DNA from 2 places in the Pseudoalteromonas sp. Ld20 genome. Region 2 is predicted to be linked to the other one. Evidence: riboswitches for the same ligand, from Rfam matches in the RefSeq annotation. Region 2 holds a riboswitch; the other holds the start of a gene.
What was found. A riboswitch is a leader RNA that binds a small molecule or an ion and turns the genes downstream of it on or off. The one in region 2 is predicted to bind cobalamin.

Region 1: linked by a shared signal. The riboswitch ahead of ACJJVX_RS18065 (TonB-dependent receptor domain-containing protein) and the one ahead of ACJJVX_RS10070 (ABC transporter ATP-binding protein) in region 2 are both predicted to bind cobalamin.

The regions. Positions count from the first base shown of each region.
Region 1 covers NZ_JBISHB010000043.1:213,084-220,520, reverse strand. The annotation lists gene ACJJVX_RS18095 (TetR/AcrR family transcriptional regulator) at 1-180, shown strand, start outside; gene thiI (tRNA uracil 4-sulfurtransferase ThiI) at 286-1,743, shown strand; gene ACJJVX_RS18085 (ketopantoate reductase family protein) at 1,774-2,682, opposite strand; gene ACJJVX_RS18080 (VanZ family protein) at 2,675-3,025, opposite strand; gene ACJJVX_RS18075 (YajQ family cyclic di-GMP-binding protein) at 3,187-3,669, shown strand; gene ACJJVX_RS18070 (tryptophan halogenase family protein) at 3,741-5,291, opposite strand; cobalamin riboswitch at 5,582-5,732, shown strand; gene ACJJVX_RS18065 (TonB-dependent receptor domain-containing protein) at 5,766-7,437, shown strand, end outside.
Region 2 covers NZ_JBISHB010000034.1:54,218-61,654, reverse strand. The annotation lists gene cobT (nicotinate-nucleotide--dimethylbenzimidazole phosphoribosyltransferase) at 1-509, opposite strand, end outside; gene ACJJVX_RS10075 (iron ABC transporter permease) at 513-1,508, opposite strand; gene ACJJVX_RS10070 (ABC transporter ATP-binding protein) at 1,495-2,331, opposite strand; cobalamin riboswitch at 2,410-2,553, opposite strand; gene ACJJVX_RS10065 (histidine phosphatase family protein) at 2,584-3,198, opposite strand; rRNA gene rrf (5S ribosomal RNA) at 3,589-3,703, opposite strand; gene ACJJVX_RS10055 (FimV/HubP family polar landmark protein) at 3,696-6,431, opposite strand; gene ACJJVX_RS10050 (aspartate-semialdehyde dehydrogenase) at 6,750-7,437, opposite strand, start outside.

The sequences.
Region 1 (7,437 bases), on a different contig from region 2:
TGGACGCCCTACATCAAAGCTCGTCGTTTAAGTGGTGAGCTTATGCAGCAAGATATTTATAATGGAATTTTAAAAATATTATTGCTCGTTAAAGCATATGGGACTGAGCAAAGTATCCCAAAAATTAACTTGTTACGTGAAAAGTATAGTGAATTAGCGCAAGAGGCCGAACCTGCCTGATGGGGATTTGAGGTTTGTTTATTTCCTAGACGTTATATTTTTTGCTATAATCGCGCGCCCAACACGTGGGTGCGTGAATTCTTAAAATTGTCTAACGAGTGAACTATGCTTAAATTTATCGTCAAACTCCATCCTGAAATAGCCATTAAAAGCCGCTCCGTGCGTAAACGTTTTACAAAGTTGTTAGAGAACAACATTAAAATTGTATTACGTAAGCTTGACGAAAAAGTACAAGTTCAGAACAACTGGGACAATATATCAGTTGTCACTAAATCTGATGACGCACAAATGCGCATTGATTTTATTGATGGTCTGCAGCGCATCCCTGGTATTGTGCAATTTATTGAAGTAACTGAGACAAACTACGAAAACCTTCACGACATTTATGAGAAAGCACTCGATCTGATTGGCCACACAGTTGTTAATAAAGCATTCTGCGTACGCTGTAAGCGTCAGGGCAAGCATGACTTTACATCAACAGATGTTGAACGTTATGTTGGTGGTGGCTTAAATCAGCATGTTGAAGGGGCGAGTGTAAGGCTTAAAAATCCAGAAGTAACAATACGCCTAGAAATAAAAGATGATAAAGCATATATAGTAACGCAAACTCATTATGGTATGTCAGGTTTCCCACTGCCAACTCAGGAAGATGTATTGTCACTTATGTCAGGTGGTTTTGACTCAGGTGTTGCAAGTTATCAAATGATCCGTAAGGGGGCTCGTACTCACTTTTTGTTCTTTAATCTAGGCGGCGCAGCACACGAAATTGGTGTTAAGCAAGCAAGCTATTATATTTGGAAGCAGTTTAGCTCAACGCATAAAGTTAAATTTATTAGTGTCGATTTTGAGCCAGTTGTCGCTGAAATATTAGAAAATGTTGAAAACAGTCAAATGGGCGTAATCCTCAAACGTATGATGATGCGTGCGGGTAGCCAAATTGCTGAAAAACTAGGTATACAAGCACTTGTTACTGGTGAAAGTTTAGGTCAGGTTTCAAGCCAAACACTGGCAAATCTCAGCGTCATTGATCGTGTTACAGAAACACTTATTTTACGCCCGTTAATTCAGCATGATAAACAAGAGATTATCGATATTGCCCGTAAAATTGGTACTGCCGAGATGGCAGAGACCATGCCTGAATATTGTGGGGTTATCTCTAAAAAACCAACAGTTAAAGCAAAAATTGAGGTTGTAAAAGCAGAAGAGCAAAAGTTTGACTTTGATGTACTTAATACTGTTATTGAAAATGCACGTGTTATGGATGTGCGTGATATTGACCTTGAAGCCAAGCAAGAGCTTAAAGAGGCTGAGTCAGTTTCTGACTTACCTAGCGATGCAGTGGTTGTTGATATTCGTTCTCCAGAAGAAGAAGACGCTAAACCACTTGAAATTGATGGGATTGAAGTAGTGCATTTACCCTTCTTTCGCTTAGCAACAAAGTTTGGCGATTTACCGCAAGATAAAGACTATTACTTATATTGTGCGAAGGGCGTAATGAGCCAACTACAGGCACTTATTTTACATGATAATGGTTTTGCCAATGTAAAAGTATATCGCCCTTAAGTAAGGTCTATCTGATTGAAAAAGCGCGATTTAAATCGCGCTTTTTTTATGCCTGATGGCATCAAGAAGAGATTGATTATGTGGGGTGTTTATATCGAGTATTTTAGCCTGCTGGCAAATATAGCCACACATAGCATCGATTTCAGTTACTCGACTATGGGCAACATCCTGCTGCATTGATGAAAAGTTATTTTGTGTATCACTCATCACTTGATAAGCCGTTGCAAGCACGTCAGCAAGAGTTACATTAACGCCCATTTTTTTGGCAACGTGACATGCTTCATTTACTGTATTTAAGATTTTACGGCTAAATATGGGGGCTCTAAGGGCACCATTTTTTACGTTATAAAGTGCGGAGAGCGGATTGATGGCAATATTTATTAATAACTTTTGCCAACGAAGTTGGTTGATATGCTCACTAAAACGAATATTAGGTAAATTATTTAATTGTGATAATACCGTTTTATAGCGTGTTGCTGCAATTGCATTACAGCTGCCTAAAATACTCTCCCCGTAACCCGTGTGCGCAACCTTTATTGGCGTTACTTTAAAGCCCGCCAAACGCGTGGTTAAAAAGTATAAGCCTTGTTGGCTTTGTAATTGGCACAATAAAGGGTCTAAATCACTGAGCCCATTATGTGATAACACAATATTGCAGTTATCGCTTAAGTAGGGTTTTACAAGTGAGAAAGCGTCATTTACTTGGTATGCTTTTACTGCAAATATAACCGTGTCGAGCGCCTTGGTTTTTAATCGATTTAACTGTGTTGTATTTAATACCGTTGCCGAAATTACCTGTTGCTGCTCATTATATTGGTAGTAGTAATTGCTTTTGCAATCCCCACTTCTCGTTATTAATGTGATTTGATTATTTGCACTTAAAAAGTGGCTATATAACAGCCCTATAGCGCCATCACCGATAATTACGATATTAGCCATGGTTGGGTTTTTTACCAATGTGAAATATCAATTTAATCGTAAAATAACTTGCTGCGCCTGCAAAGTCGGCAATAAAGTCGGCAACTGAAGCTTGGCGATAAGGTAGCATTCCTTGCATAACTTCAATAGCTGCGCCATACCCAGCAAGTAAAAATATTTGTAAGAGCAAAGGAATTTTAAAAGCTTTATCCATGACAACTGCGAGTATGAAAAAAATGCCAAAATGAGCCACTTTATCAACATGTGGAAATAGATTAGCAGCACCTTTAACTTCTTTAGCAAATAAAAATGTAAAGGCCACTATACTGATTAAAAATAGGGCTTGGTATACACGCCGAGTCACAGTTAATCCTAAAATAGCTTAAAAATAGAGCCGCAGTATATCAAACATATTTAGTATCGCACCTGAACAAAGCGCAGAAAAATGTAAAGATTTATGAAATAGACGGTATAATTGTCGTCAAATCCAAATTTAAATTAAAAACATTTTGTTAGGAGAGACACATGCCTTCATTTGATATCGTTTCTGAAGTAGAAATGAACGAAGCAAAAAACGCCGTTGATAACGCTAACCGCGAATTAGAAACACGCTTTGACTTTAGAGGCGTAGATGCGTCTATTGAGCTTAATGATAAAACAATCAAACTAAAAGCTGAAGCCGACTCACAAGTAATGCAGTTGTTTGATATTTTAGCTAATAAAATTTCAAAGCGTGGCATGGACGTTTCAAGCCTAGAGCTACAAGATATTAGCCGTGCGGGTAAAAATGTATTTCGTAATGTTGCGCTTAAGCAAGGCATTGAAAAAGATATGGCTAAAAAAGTAGTCAAAGCGATTAAAGACTCAAAAGTAAAAGTACAAGCTGCTATTCAAGGTGAAGAAGTACGCGTTACGGGTAAAAAGCGTGATGACCTACAAGAAGCAATGCAAGTAGTTCGTGCTGCCGATCTTGGTCAACCGTTCCAGTTTAAAAACTTTCGCGATTAAAAGCCTAGGGCGTATTTAAAAAGCCAAATAACATTGATGTTGTTTGGCTTTTAGTTTGGCTTACGGTTTAGCTATATCTTTGTTAAGCCATAGCGCTTTATTTTTTCAATTAACTCTCTGTGCGGGATAAGCTGTTGCTGACAGTAATTAGCGGCTTGCGCTATTTGCTCCATGGTGAATGCCGCCTGTTGGTGCGCTTCAAAACGTGTGGCTATGGGTTGTAAGTTGGTGGGAAACTCCATACCGTACAACACATACAAGTAATTTTCTAAGTTAAAGCCTTCTAATGCGCTGGTGAAGTTATATTTGTTTGGCACAGTGTCACGCCATAAGGCTAAATTACTTTGCAGCGAATCGCTAATTGAGCTTGATGCTCGGTTATCTAGCCAAAACTGGCTGTCGTCACGACGTGAAATACAATAATGCAGCTTAATAAAATCAATTACTTTTTGCCAAAGCCCAGTAATATTGTCATTAAAGCGCTCGCTTATCGCGGGAATTGCTTTTCGCGTTGCTGGGAAATTCTGCGCCAGCATCCGCGCCGTAATATCAAACACTAATAACCCTGTTGCTTCTAATGGCTCAACAAAACCTTGTGATAAACCAATGGCGATACAATTATTTTTCCATGGAGTTTTACGATAGCCTACTTGCATGGCAATTTTACGGGCGGTTAAATCATCTGCCTGTGGGCCGATATAGTCACGTAATGTTTGCTCTGCTTGGTCATCACTGGTGTGATTGCTTGAATAAACATGGCCAATACCGCGGCGGCTAGATAAGCCAATATCCCAAATCCATCCAGCCTCTTTTGCCGTGGCGTTAGTGTAGGGGTTAATAGGATCATCTGGATTTTGATAAGGTACTTGAATTGCAAGGGCTGTATCGGCAAATAAAATATGGCTCTGGTCAATAAAAGGGACTTTAAGTTTATCGCCAAGCAATTTAGCGGCAAAGCCTGTGCAATCAATAAAAATATCGCCAGAGACCGTGCCAGCACACTTTGTTTGTAAACTTTCAATATCACCTGCAACATTGAGTTTTGCATCTAATACATCGGTTAGAATATGTTTAACGCCTAGCTTGTTGACAGCGTTGTCAGTGAGTAGCGCTGAAAACTTAGCCGCATCAAGGTGATACGCATAACTTGCCATCCCTTCAAATTCACGATGAGTCATATTTTTAGGACCAAGCCCTTGATCACACATATAGCCTTGAGTTGATACGCTATTGGCATAGCTGGTGTTATTTTTATTAAGCAGCCAATACGGAGTCAGATCGAGCTCTTCAATATTTGGGTAGTTGAATAAATGGTGAAAGTAATTTTCTTTTTTGTTATCGGTAGGGTTATCTAGCCAATCAATAAACTTAATGCTGTGTTTGAAGGTCGCATCACATTGACGGATAAAATCTGTTTCGCTGATGCCAAAATGCGCTAATGTTTGGCACATAACAGGCACTGTTCCTTCACCTACACCAATGGTTGGAATATTTTTTGACTCAATAAGTGTAATTTGTACGCTTAATGGGTTGGTGCAGTTAAGCGTTTTAGCGAGGTGATTAGCAGTTAGCCAACCTGCAGTGCCGCCGCCAACAATGATAACTTGTTTAATTTGTTCCACTTTTATTTACTCCAACTTTAATTACTCAACTTAAACAATGGCTTAGTTATTTTTGGATATGTACTATCACAACGATAAATAAAATTATCAGCTTTGAATGAGGTTACTTGATTAATTTACCTTTTTTAATACCCAATAGGTAGGATGAAATTTTTCAGGCTTTCTCAGTCTTTGGCTGTAAGTTGTACATGTAGACCTTGATAAAGCCAGTTTAGCTATATAGACGTCCATTGACTTTCATCTCTAAAATAATCACAATAGCGGCCTATTTTCAAGGTGCTTGCTTACCCTCTCAGTAGATATTTCAAAGAATTGAAACTAACAGCAAGATAATCGGGAAGTTGGTGCGTGTTCATGATGATCACAACCCCAACACTGCCCCCGCAACGGTAATGTGCACAGCACAGAGTCCGGAGACCGGCCTTGAAGTAAACTTAAAATAACTTGTGCGGCGGGCGCAGGTCAGGGGATGTCATGTTAATCAAATCTACTTTAGGTGTAGCAATTGCTGCTGCATTATCTTTTTCTGCCTCAGCAGAACAATCAATCGAACGCATTACCGTTACAGCGAATAAATTTGAGCAATCAATCACTGATGTACTAGCCAGTGTAACTGTTATCGAACGAAGTGATATAGAGCAAGCTAATGTACGTGATCTACCAAGCCTACTTAAAACGAAAGCTGGCTTTCAAATCAACTCAAATGGCGGCTTTGGGCAAAACTCAGGTGTATCACTGCGTGGTTCAAGTTCTCGCCATACGCTAATTTTAGTTGATGGTATTCGCAGTGGCTCTGCCACCTTAGGGTATAAATCGATTAGTAATATTCCTCTTAATTCAATAGAGCGTATTGAAATAGTCAAAGGCTCGCGTGCTGCTGTATATGGTTCGGATGCGTTGGCTGGTGTTATTAATATTATTACGCGTAAAGCACAATTAGTTACCCTTGATGTTACATTTGGCTCAGATGCTTATCAAAATTATCAAGTTGCAGGTACTACCGTTATTGACGCTTTGACTGCATCTTTTAATGCTGGCTTTGAGAAAACGGATGGTTTTGATGTTTTGCAGGGAGTTGCACTTGATGAAGATGGCTATGAAAATAAAAATATTGGTTTTAACGTTAATTATACTAATGAGCAGCTAGGTCGGCTTAAAGCTCGTGGTCAGTATAGTGAAGGTTATGCGCAGTATGACAGTGCTTTTTCACCTGCGGACAGTACAGTAGAGAATAATGATTTTGAAAACTATCAGATTGGTTTAGGTTGGGATAAGGCGTTTGAGAATCAAACCCACTCAATTGATATTGCTTTTTCAAACGATGGATCAGATAACTCTCGAATTGATCATACCAATACAACGGTAGTGGATATATTTGAAACACAGCGTAAACAAGTCGATTATAATGGTTTGTATTCAGTTAATCGTGAATTTAATATTAGCGGTGGCTTAAATTGGTATAAAGATGATATCTCAGGTACTACTGGCGAATATAGTAAGAAGAACCGTGAAGTATTTGCTGGCTTTATTGGCGGTTATTACGATGCTGAAAAATTACTTGCAAATTTAGCTATTCGTTACGATAACGACCAATACTTTGGTGATGAAACAACTTATACAGCTGCTGTTGGTTATCGTTTTCACAAAAATGCAACGTTTAGAGTTAGCCAAAGTACGGGCTTTAAAGCGCCAACATTTAACGATTTATACTATCCATTCTCGGGTAATCCAAATTTGGTACCTGAGACATCAGTTAATCAGGAGCTTGGGTTAACTATTGATTTTACTCAAGCCGCTGTAGACATTTCTATTTTTAGAAATGATATTGAAAATTTGATTGCTTGGGCGCCAAATGCGGACGGAAAATGGCAACCAGCAAATATAAATGAAGCTCGCCATGAAGGTGTAGAGTTCAGTTTTAAGAATCAGGTTTTTGGTTTCGATAATCAATTTAATTTCACTTATTTAAATGCTGAAAATACCGCAACAGGTGTGGCACAAACATATGTGTCACCACGAACTATTAATTGGTCTGTTGCTAAGCAGTGGGGCGATTTTGATGCTGGTTTTAACATGCAATATCGCAGCGGGCGTGAGGGTAAAGTGACTATGCTAAGTTCTTATACTCTTTGGGATTTAACTGCAA
Region 2 (7,437 bases):
CAGCCTTTAAGGCTAAGCTGTTTTACAAGTTGTTTGGCATTATCAAAACCTCGATATACCTGCTCAATTGACATCGCCATATTTGTATTAAGCGGCTGTGTAATGCTGCCTAAACGGCAATTATGCACACTTGGTGAAGCTACTGGGTGTAAAATACCGCAATCAACCACTTCTAACAGCCAGCCTAACTGTTGGCAAAATACGTTAATTGCTGCACCACCACTGACAAAATTAGTGACCATTTGTGAAGTAACATCACTGGGTGCTATTGATACACCTTGCGCTGCAACGCCATGATCGCCTGCAAAAACAAGCAAAGTAGGTTTATTAAGAACAGGGGTAAATGCTTTAAAGGCAGCTTCACTTGATACTTTTTGACTAAATATAGTAACCAATTGCGTGGCACATTGCTCTAGCTGTCCAAGTGCGCTAAGTGGTTTAGTTTTTTGATTTATTTTATCAGCGATTATGTGGCTAAATTGGTTAGCTATTCTCGGTATATTGAACATTGGTTAGCTTTCTCGCTTGCGAAAATAAAGTAATGATAAAAAGAAAATACTGCCGATCGCAGACGTGATCACCCCAATAGGTAACTCTTGATTCGTAAGTAAAATGCGCGACAACACATCAACCCAAACCATGAATATGCCGCCAGCTAAAGCTGTCATCATTAAGCCACTGGGCGTACCTTGGGAAACAAAAAAACGCACAATATGCGGGATCATCAAACCGACAAAACCAATTCCACCACACATGGCAACAAGCACAGCAGTGATCAATGAGCTCAGTATTAACATTAATAAGCGAAACCGTTGTACCGGTATACCTAATGTCACGGCACTTTCATCACCCAATAACATAGCATTGAGCTGACGACGAAAACCCATCATTATCGCTGTACAGCTTAAAATAACTAAAGCAGGTAACCAGAGCGTGGCCCACTGAGCACGAGCAAAACTACCTAGCGTCCAAAATAAAATAGCGGTTATCGCCTGAGGATCACTAAAATAAAGTAGTAAACTGGTAAATGCGCTGAATAAAAACGATAAGGCAACGCCTGCTAACAACATGGTTTCAACCTGTCCACGACTAGCCCGCCCAGCAATAAACACCAGTAATAACATCGTAAATAAACTGCCAACAAACGCAGCTGCAGACATGGAAATACCAGCGCTGATACCAGTAATTGTCATAAAACACACCACACCAAACGATGCCCCTGATGAAATACCAAATAAATATGGATCAGCCAATGGGTTACGTGTAACCGTCTGCAAAATTAACCCAGCAATCGCTAAGCCAGACCCTGCTAAAAAAGCCAATAAGGTACGTGGTATCCGTAGTTGCCAGATAATTCTTTCAATAAAGGGGTCATGCCCTTGCCCTATAAGGCTATGGTACACATCAATGAACTTACTTGGCGCAGCACCAAAGCTAAGTGCAATAAAAATGCTCGTAAAACCAAAAAATAAAGTAACGATCACAGCAGCATAATTATTTTTTTGCATTAGCACTACCCCCTTGATAGCCATAAAAGTAGGTGATTCGCGGAATTACTTTTTTTAATTGTTCACTCTGTGGATGTGCTGATACTTCAGCACAGACACCAAATACGTCACTCAGCATTTTTTCCGTGATCACTTGCTCTGGAGTACCTGTTGCAACTAATTTACCTTGTTTAATCACCAGCAACTCATCACACATGCTGGCAGCTAAATTAAGATCATGAAACGACGCTAAAACGGTCACATTAAGAGACTTTGCCAATTCCATTAGTTGAATTTGATATTTAATATCTAAATGACTAGTAGGCTCATCCATAATGAGTAGTTTGGGTCCCTGCACAATAGAACGAGCGATCAATGCTCGTTGTTTTTCGCCACCAGAAAGAGAGTCAAACGATTGTTTACAATGATGACTCAAGCCAACTTGTTCGATCGCCTGTAATATTATTTGCTTATCCGCTTTGGTTGTAGAACTAAATAAGCTTTTGTGGGGTGTAAGCCCAAGACTTACAACATCATAAAGGGATAAGTTAAATTGCGAAGGTGTTTCTTGCAGTACCACTGAAACTTGCTTTGCATATTCATCTGCACCTAATTGCCAGATGTTCTGTCCGGCAAAGGTAACCTCGCCACTGCCTGGTCTGCTATAACGATATAAACAACGCAGCAGGCTCGATTTACCCGCACCATTAGGACCCAGTAAACCAACAAATTGACCTGGTTTGATAGCAAAAGCTATATTTTGCAAAATAGTGGTATTACCCACTGACCAGCATAATTCTGTGACTTTAAGTAATGGTGGCTGAGTTACTACAGGTGATTGCAATGTATTTTTCTCTCTGGCGATAGTAAACCCAATACACTACTTACCAATAGGATGATAATAGAAGAGTTAACCCGCTCATTTAGTTCAAATTAACGTATTTTGTATCTGACTTATCACTGACGTGACTTACAGTTGCGGGTACAGTTGAGGACTCTCACCTCATTCCAAAATACATAAGACTCTATTATGGGCAGGTGAGTAAATATTTCAATTAATATCTATCTAGGCAATTAAAAACTACTAAATAGCATTCTAAAACACAATTTTTGGCCACGCTTTACCCATATTATCAATATAAATCTCAACACAAACAAATTTACCGTAGCCTACAGCAAACATATTCTGCTGATTAGATTCTTTTGGTAGCTCACATATAATGCCTAATAATTGCTTAATCACCCCCGCATGCGTAATTACTAATTGCTTATGCGTATGATTATTTACAATATTCATCAATAACCTTTGCCACCAAAGAAATACTCGCTGATAAAAGTCAGCCATATTTTCACCACAAGGCGGTGTGACTAACCAAGGGCTTTGCCAAAAATCACCAATACTAGGAGAATGCGTCAGCTCCCACAATTCATCATACTTACGGCCATCCCAATCTCCAAAATTAAACTCCCGGATATCATCAGTAAGTAAAAGAGGAATTTGATGGTTGTGAGAAAATTGTGTGGCAAATTCACTACAACGTTTTAATGTTGAACTTTGCACCAATTCAACATCAGTTAAGTATTTGCATGCTTGACTCAACTGTGAAAAACCAACATCACTTAATAAAAGATCAGTCCCTCCAGCTAATACATCTTGCTCAACAATTTCACCATGGCGTAACAAATAAATGCGACTAGTGAAAGGCCTCATAGAAATCCCAAAAATCACGAACTATCATTCCCATAATTTTATCAGATATCATCATGCTTAATTGGACAATTTTCTACACTGATAGAAACATCGATCTTTAAATTCACTTCTCACAAACTGTAGCTCGTGATCTATCATGAATCGTGGATATGTATAGCTCTGGGGAATATGCTACTTGCCTTCAGGCTAAAGCATGACCTACAATAAAAGACCCGCACGCTGATTGCAAAACAGTAGGTCGTGATTTATCGCGACAACCGATATATGGGGGTGTATTGCTTTCAGATGAACGCCTGAGCGACATTGACCACCTTGCACCTTGCTCGCTTTTTTACTTTCCTGCAGACGTAAAAAAGCCCGACTCTGTGAGTCGGGCTTTCTTTATTTGGAGCCTGGCGATGACCTACTTTCACATAACAAATGCTACACTATCATCGGCGCTGTTTCGTTTCACTACTGAGTTCGGCATGGGATCAGGTGGGTCCAAAACGCTATTGTCACCAAGCAAATCTCTCTGGTTCAACCTCAAGCTCTGGTTCAACTTCAGGCTCTGGTTCAACTTCAAGCTCTGGTTCAACTTCAAGCTCTGGTTCAACTTCAAGCTCTGGTTCAACTTCAAGCTCTGGTTCAACTTCAAGCTCTGGTTCAACTTCAGGCTCTGGTTCAACTTCAGGCTCTGGTTCTTCTTCTGGCTCTGGTTCAACTTCGGGCTCTGGTTCAACTTCGGGCTCTGGTTCAACTTCTGGCTCTGGTTCAACTTCGGGCTCTGGTTCAACTTCTGGCTCTGGTTCAACTTCTGGCTCTGGTTCAGCCTCTAGCTCTGGTTCAGCTTCAGGCTCTGGTTCAACTTCAGGCTCATCGGCTAAGCTCGATACTAGTGATTCTACTTCATCTAGATTAAGCTCATCTTCAACACCTGATAATTCATTCATTGAATCAGAAAGGGCTTCATCTAAATCAGTATTGTGATCAACATCATCGATTAAACTATCAATGTCGTCTAAGTCAAAATCAGTGTCGTCTTCGACCAGCTCTGTTGGTTTTTCAGGCTCCACGTCATCAATAAGGCTATCAATGTCATCTAAATCAAAATCAGTGTCGTCTTCATCGACTAACTCTGCTGGTTTTTCAGGCTCTGCGGCGGCGTCATCAATTAAGCTGTCAATGTCGTCTAAATCAAAATCAGTGTCGTCTTCATCGACTAATTCTGTTGGTTTTTCAGGCTCTGCGGCTGCGTCATCAATTAAGCTGTCAATGTCGTCTAAATCAAAATCAGTGTCGTCTTCATCGACTAACTCTGTTGGTTTTTCAGGCTCTGCGGCAGCATCATCAATAAGGCTATCAATGTCGTCCAAGTCAAAATCAGTGTCGTCTTCATCGACTAACTCGGCTGGTTTTTCAGGCTCTGCGGCAGCGTCATCAATTAAGCTGTCAATGTCGTCCAAGTCAAAATCAGTGTCGTCTTCATCGACTAACTCGGCTGGTTTTTCAGGCTCTGCGGCAGCGTCATCGATTAAGCTGTCAATGTCGTCCAAGTCAAAATCAGTGTCGTCTTCATCGACTAACTCTGTTGGTTTTTCAGGCTCTGCGGCAGCATCATCAATAAGGCTATCAATGTCGTCCAAATCAAAATCAGTGTCGTCTTCATCAACTAACTCGGCTGGTTTTTCAGGCTCCGCGGCAGCATCATCGATTAAGCTGTCAATGTCGTCTAAGTCAAAATCCTCATCGTTATTATTAAGTACATCAAGTTCTGGCTCTTCGTTAACAGAACTTTGTGCATCGATGAGTTCATCTATATCAAAGTCATCATCTTCACTAGCAAGTTCTTCACTGAGCGCAGCAAGGGCATCATCTGATTCTAACTCATCGAGGGAATCATCAATTTCCCCGTTTGCAGGCGCAGAAGAGCTGTCAACGGCATCTTCTGCAAATAAGTCATCTAGGTCTTCTGCACTTAAAATATCCCCGTCACCTTTTTCGGCATCAAGATCCAAGTCGATATCATCGCCTAAACTATCATCGTCTTGTTGGTCAAAATCTTGCTGCATGAAGATATCTAACTCATCATCTTCTTTGACTTCATCATCAAATACAATGTCATCACTTAATAGACCATCGAGTTCGTCTTGATTTAATAGACTGTCGCCATCTTCAAAATCGTCATCAATACTTTCATCATCAATACTGTCATCAAAAATAATGTCATCATCAGGCAGCATATCGCTGTCTAAGTTATCATCGAGTTGGACACTTAAATCATCTTGTACTGGATCAGGAATGATAGGATCTATTGAGGGGCCTAAATCAATATCTTCGTCTGGAACATAACTAGGGCTTTGTGGTAAAAACTCATCGTCGTCAATTACTTCATCTTCTTTATTACGTTTACGTAAAAACATCACCACTGCAAAAACAATTAATAAAGCCGGTATCGTCATTAGTAAAATAAGAACAAACGGATTTGCCAATAACGCGGCAAAATCAAACTCACTCTCCTCTTGTTGCTTTTTTACCTTTTGCTGCTCTATAAACTCATTTTGCTTTGCAATTAACTCTTTTAGTTGCTGCTGAATTTCACTATCTTGTCCTAGCTGATTTCGCACTTTTTCGAGCTCTTTAGAAATACCGGTTAGCTGCTTTTTTAAATTATTATTTTCAACTAAGATCTCTTCAACATTTTCAACTGATGATTTAAATTGCTTTTGCAACTCAACAAGTTGCGTACCTTGCTCGGTTTTTATCGTGTTGATTTCTTGTTTTAATTCTTTTTTTGCTTCATCAACATCAACTTTTCGCGCTTGTGTTACTTTTGTTTTGGAGCTTTCGATATCACTTTGGGTTAATGTTCCGTTTTTCTTTTTATCCCATAAGTCATCATCTTGCTCAGATCGTTGTTTTGCTAATTGAGGACTAATGTTACGAATTTCGCGTAGTGTAGGTATTTTGAGGTACGCGCCATCACGCATATGATTTAGATTTTGATCTAAAAATGAATTGGGGTTTTTCTCATACAATGCCTGCATCACCTGATAAATACTTACTGAGTTATCTGGTCGCACTTTCGCTGCAATACGCCATAACGTATCGGTTGGCTTTATTGGTCCAATTGAACGCCCTTGAACGCCGTAATCAACGCCTTTAGGCCCTTTTAGTTGGGTGCCGTCTTGGGAGTATATTGGTGTTGCCACCAATGCAGACGCTAATAAGAGGAGTGTAGCTAAACCGCGCATGCTGATCCTTTAATGTTTAAATGTTAACGCAGCACCTAAAAAACAGGCGCTTAAACATTGATTATTTCTTGCAGAAATAACTGACATAAATAAAATAGTTAATTCAATTTTCTTGCAAGCTCTATTCCAGTTGCAAACTATAAACCAGTTGCGTCTTTATATCTATCGCAACACTTTGATACTTAATAGCTTAAATTTTATCAGCCGGAAGAGTTTTTATAGTTATTGTTAAGTTTATACGCTTTTAGCCATCATGCGGCAATTATTTGGCAGTTTAAAAATAAAAAAGCGGCAATTTGCCGCTATTTCTACTTATTCTTAAAGATAATTTGCAATAAGCTCTTCAGCTATTTGTACACTATTAGTAGCTGCGCCTTTTCGGGTATTATCGCTAACAACCCACATATTTAATCCATGCGGGTGCGAAATATCTTGACGTAAACGCCCTACATAAACAGTATCATTACCGCTTGCATCTGATACTGGCGTTGGATAATCACCTTCATCTTCAATAAGTTCAAGGCCCGGGGCATCTTTGAGTAACTGCTTAACATGTTCAAAATCATATGGCATGCGTGTTTCAATGTTTATCGCTTCAGAATGACCAAAAAACACAGGTACTCGCACACATGTTGGGTTTACTGCAATAGTAGTGTCACCCAATATTTTATGGGTTTCATTAACCATTTTCATTTCTTCGCGCGTATAGCCGTTATCTTCAAACACATCAATTTGTGGGATTACATTGAATGCCATCTGCTTTGGAAATACTTGGCTATCAACTGGGCGCGCATTCATTAGATTTGCAGTTTGTTTTGCAAGCTCATCAACGGCTTCTTTGCCAGCACCCGATACTGCTTGATAGGTCGATACATTAATACGGTCAATACCGTACGCATCGTATATCGGCTTTAATGCCACCATCATTTGAATCGTTGAGCAGTTAGGATTGGCAATAATATTGCGGTTTCTGAAATCAGCCAAACTTGCAGCATTAACTTCAGGC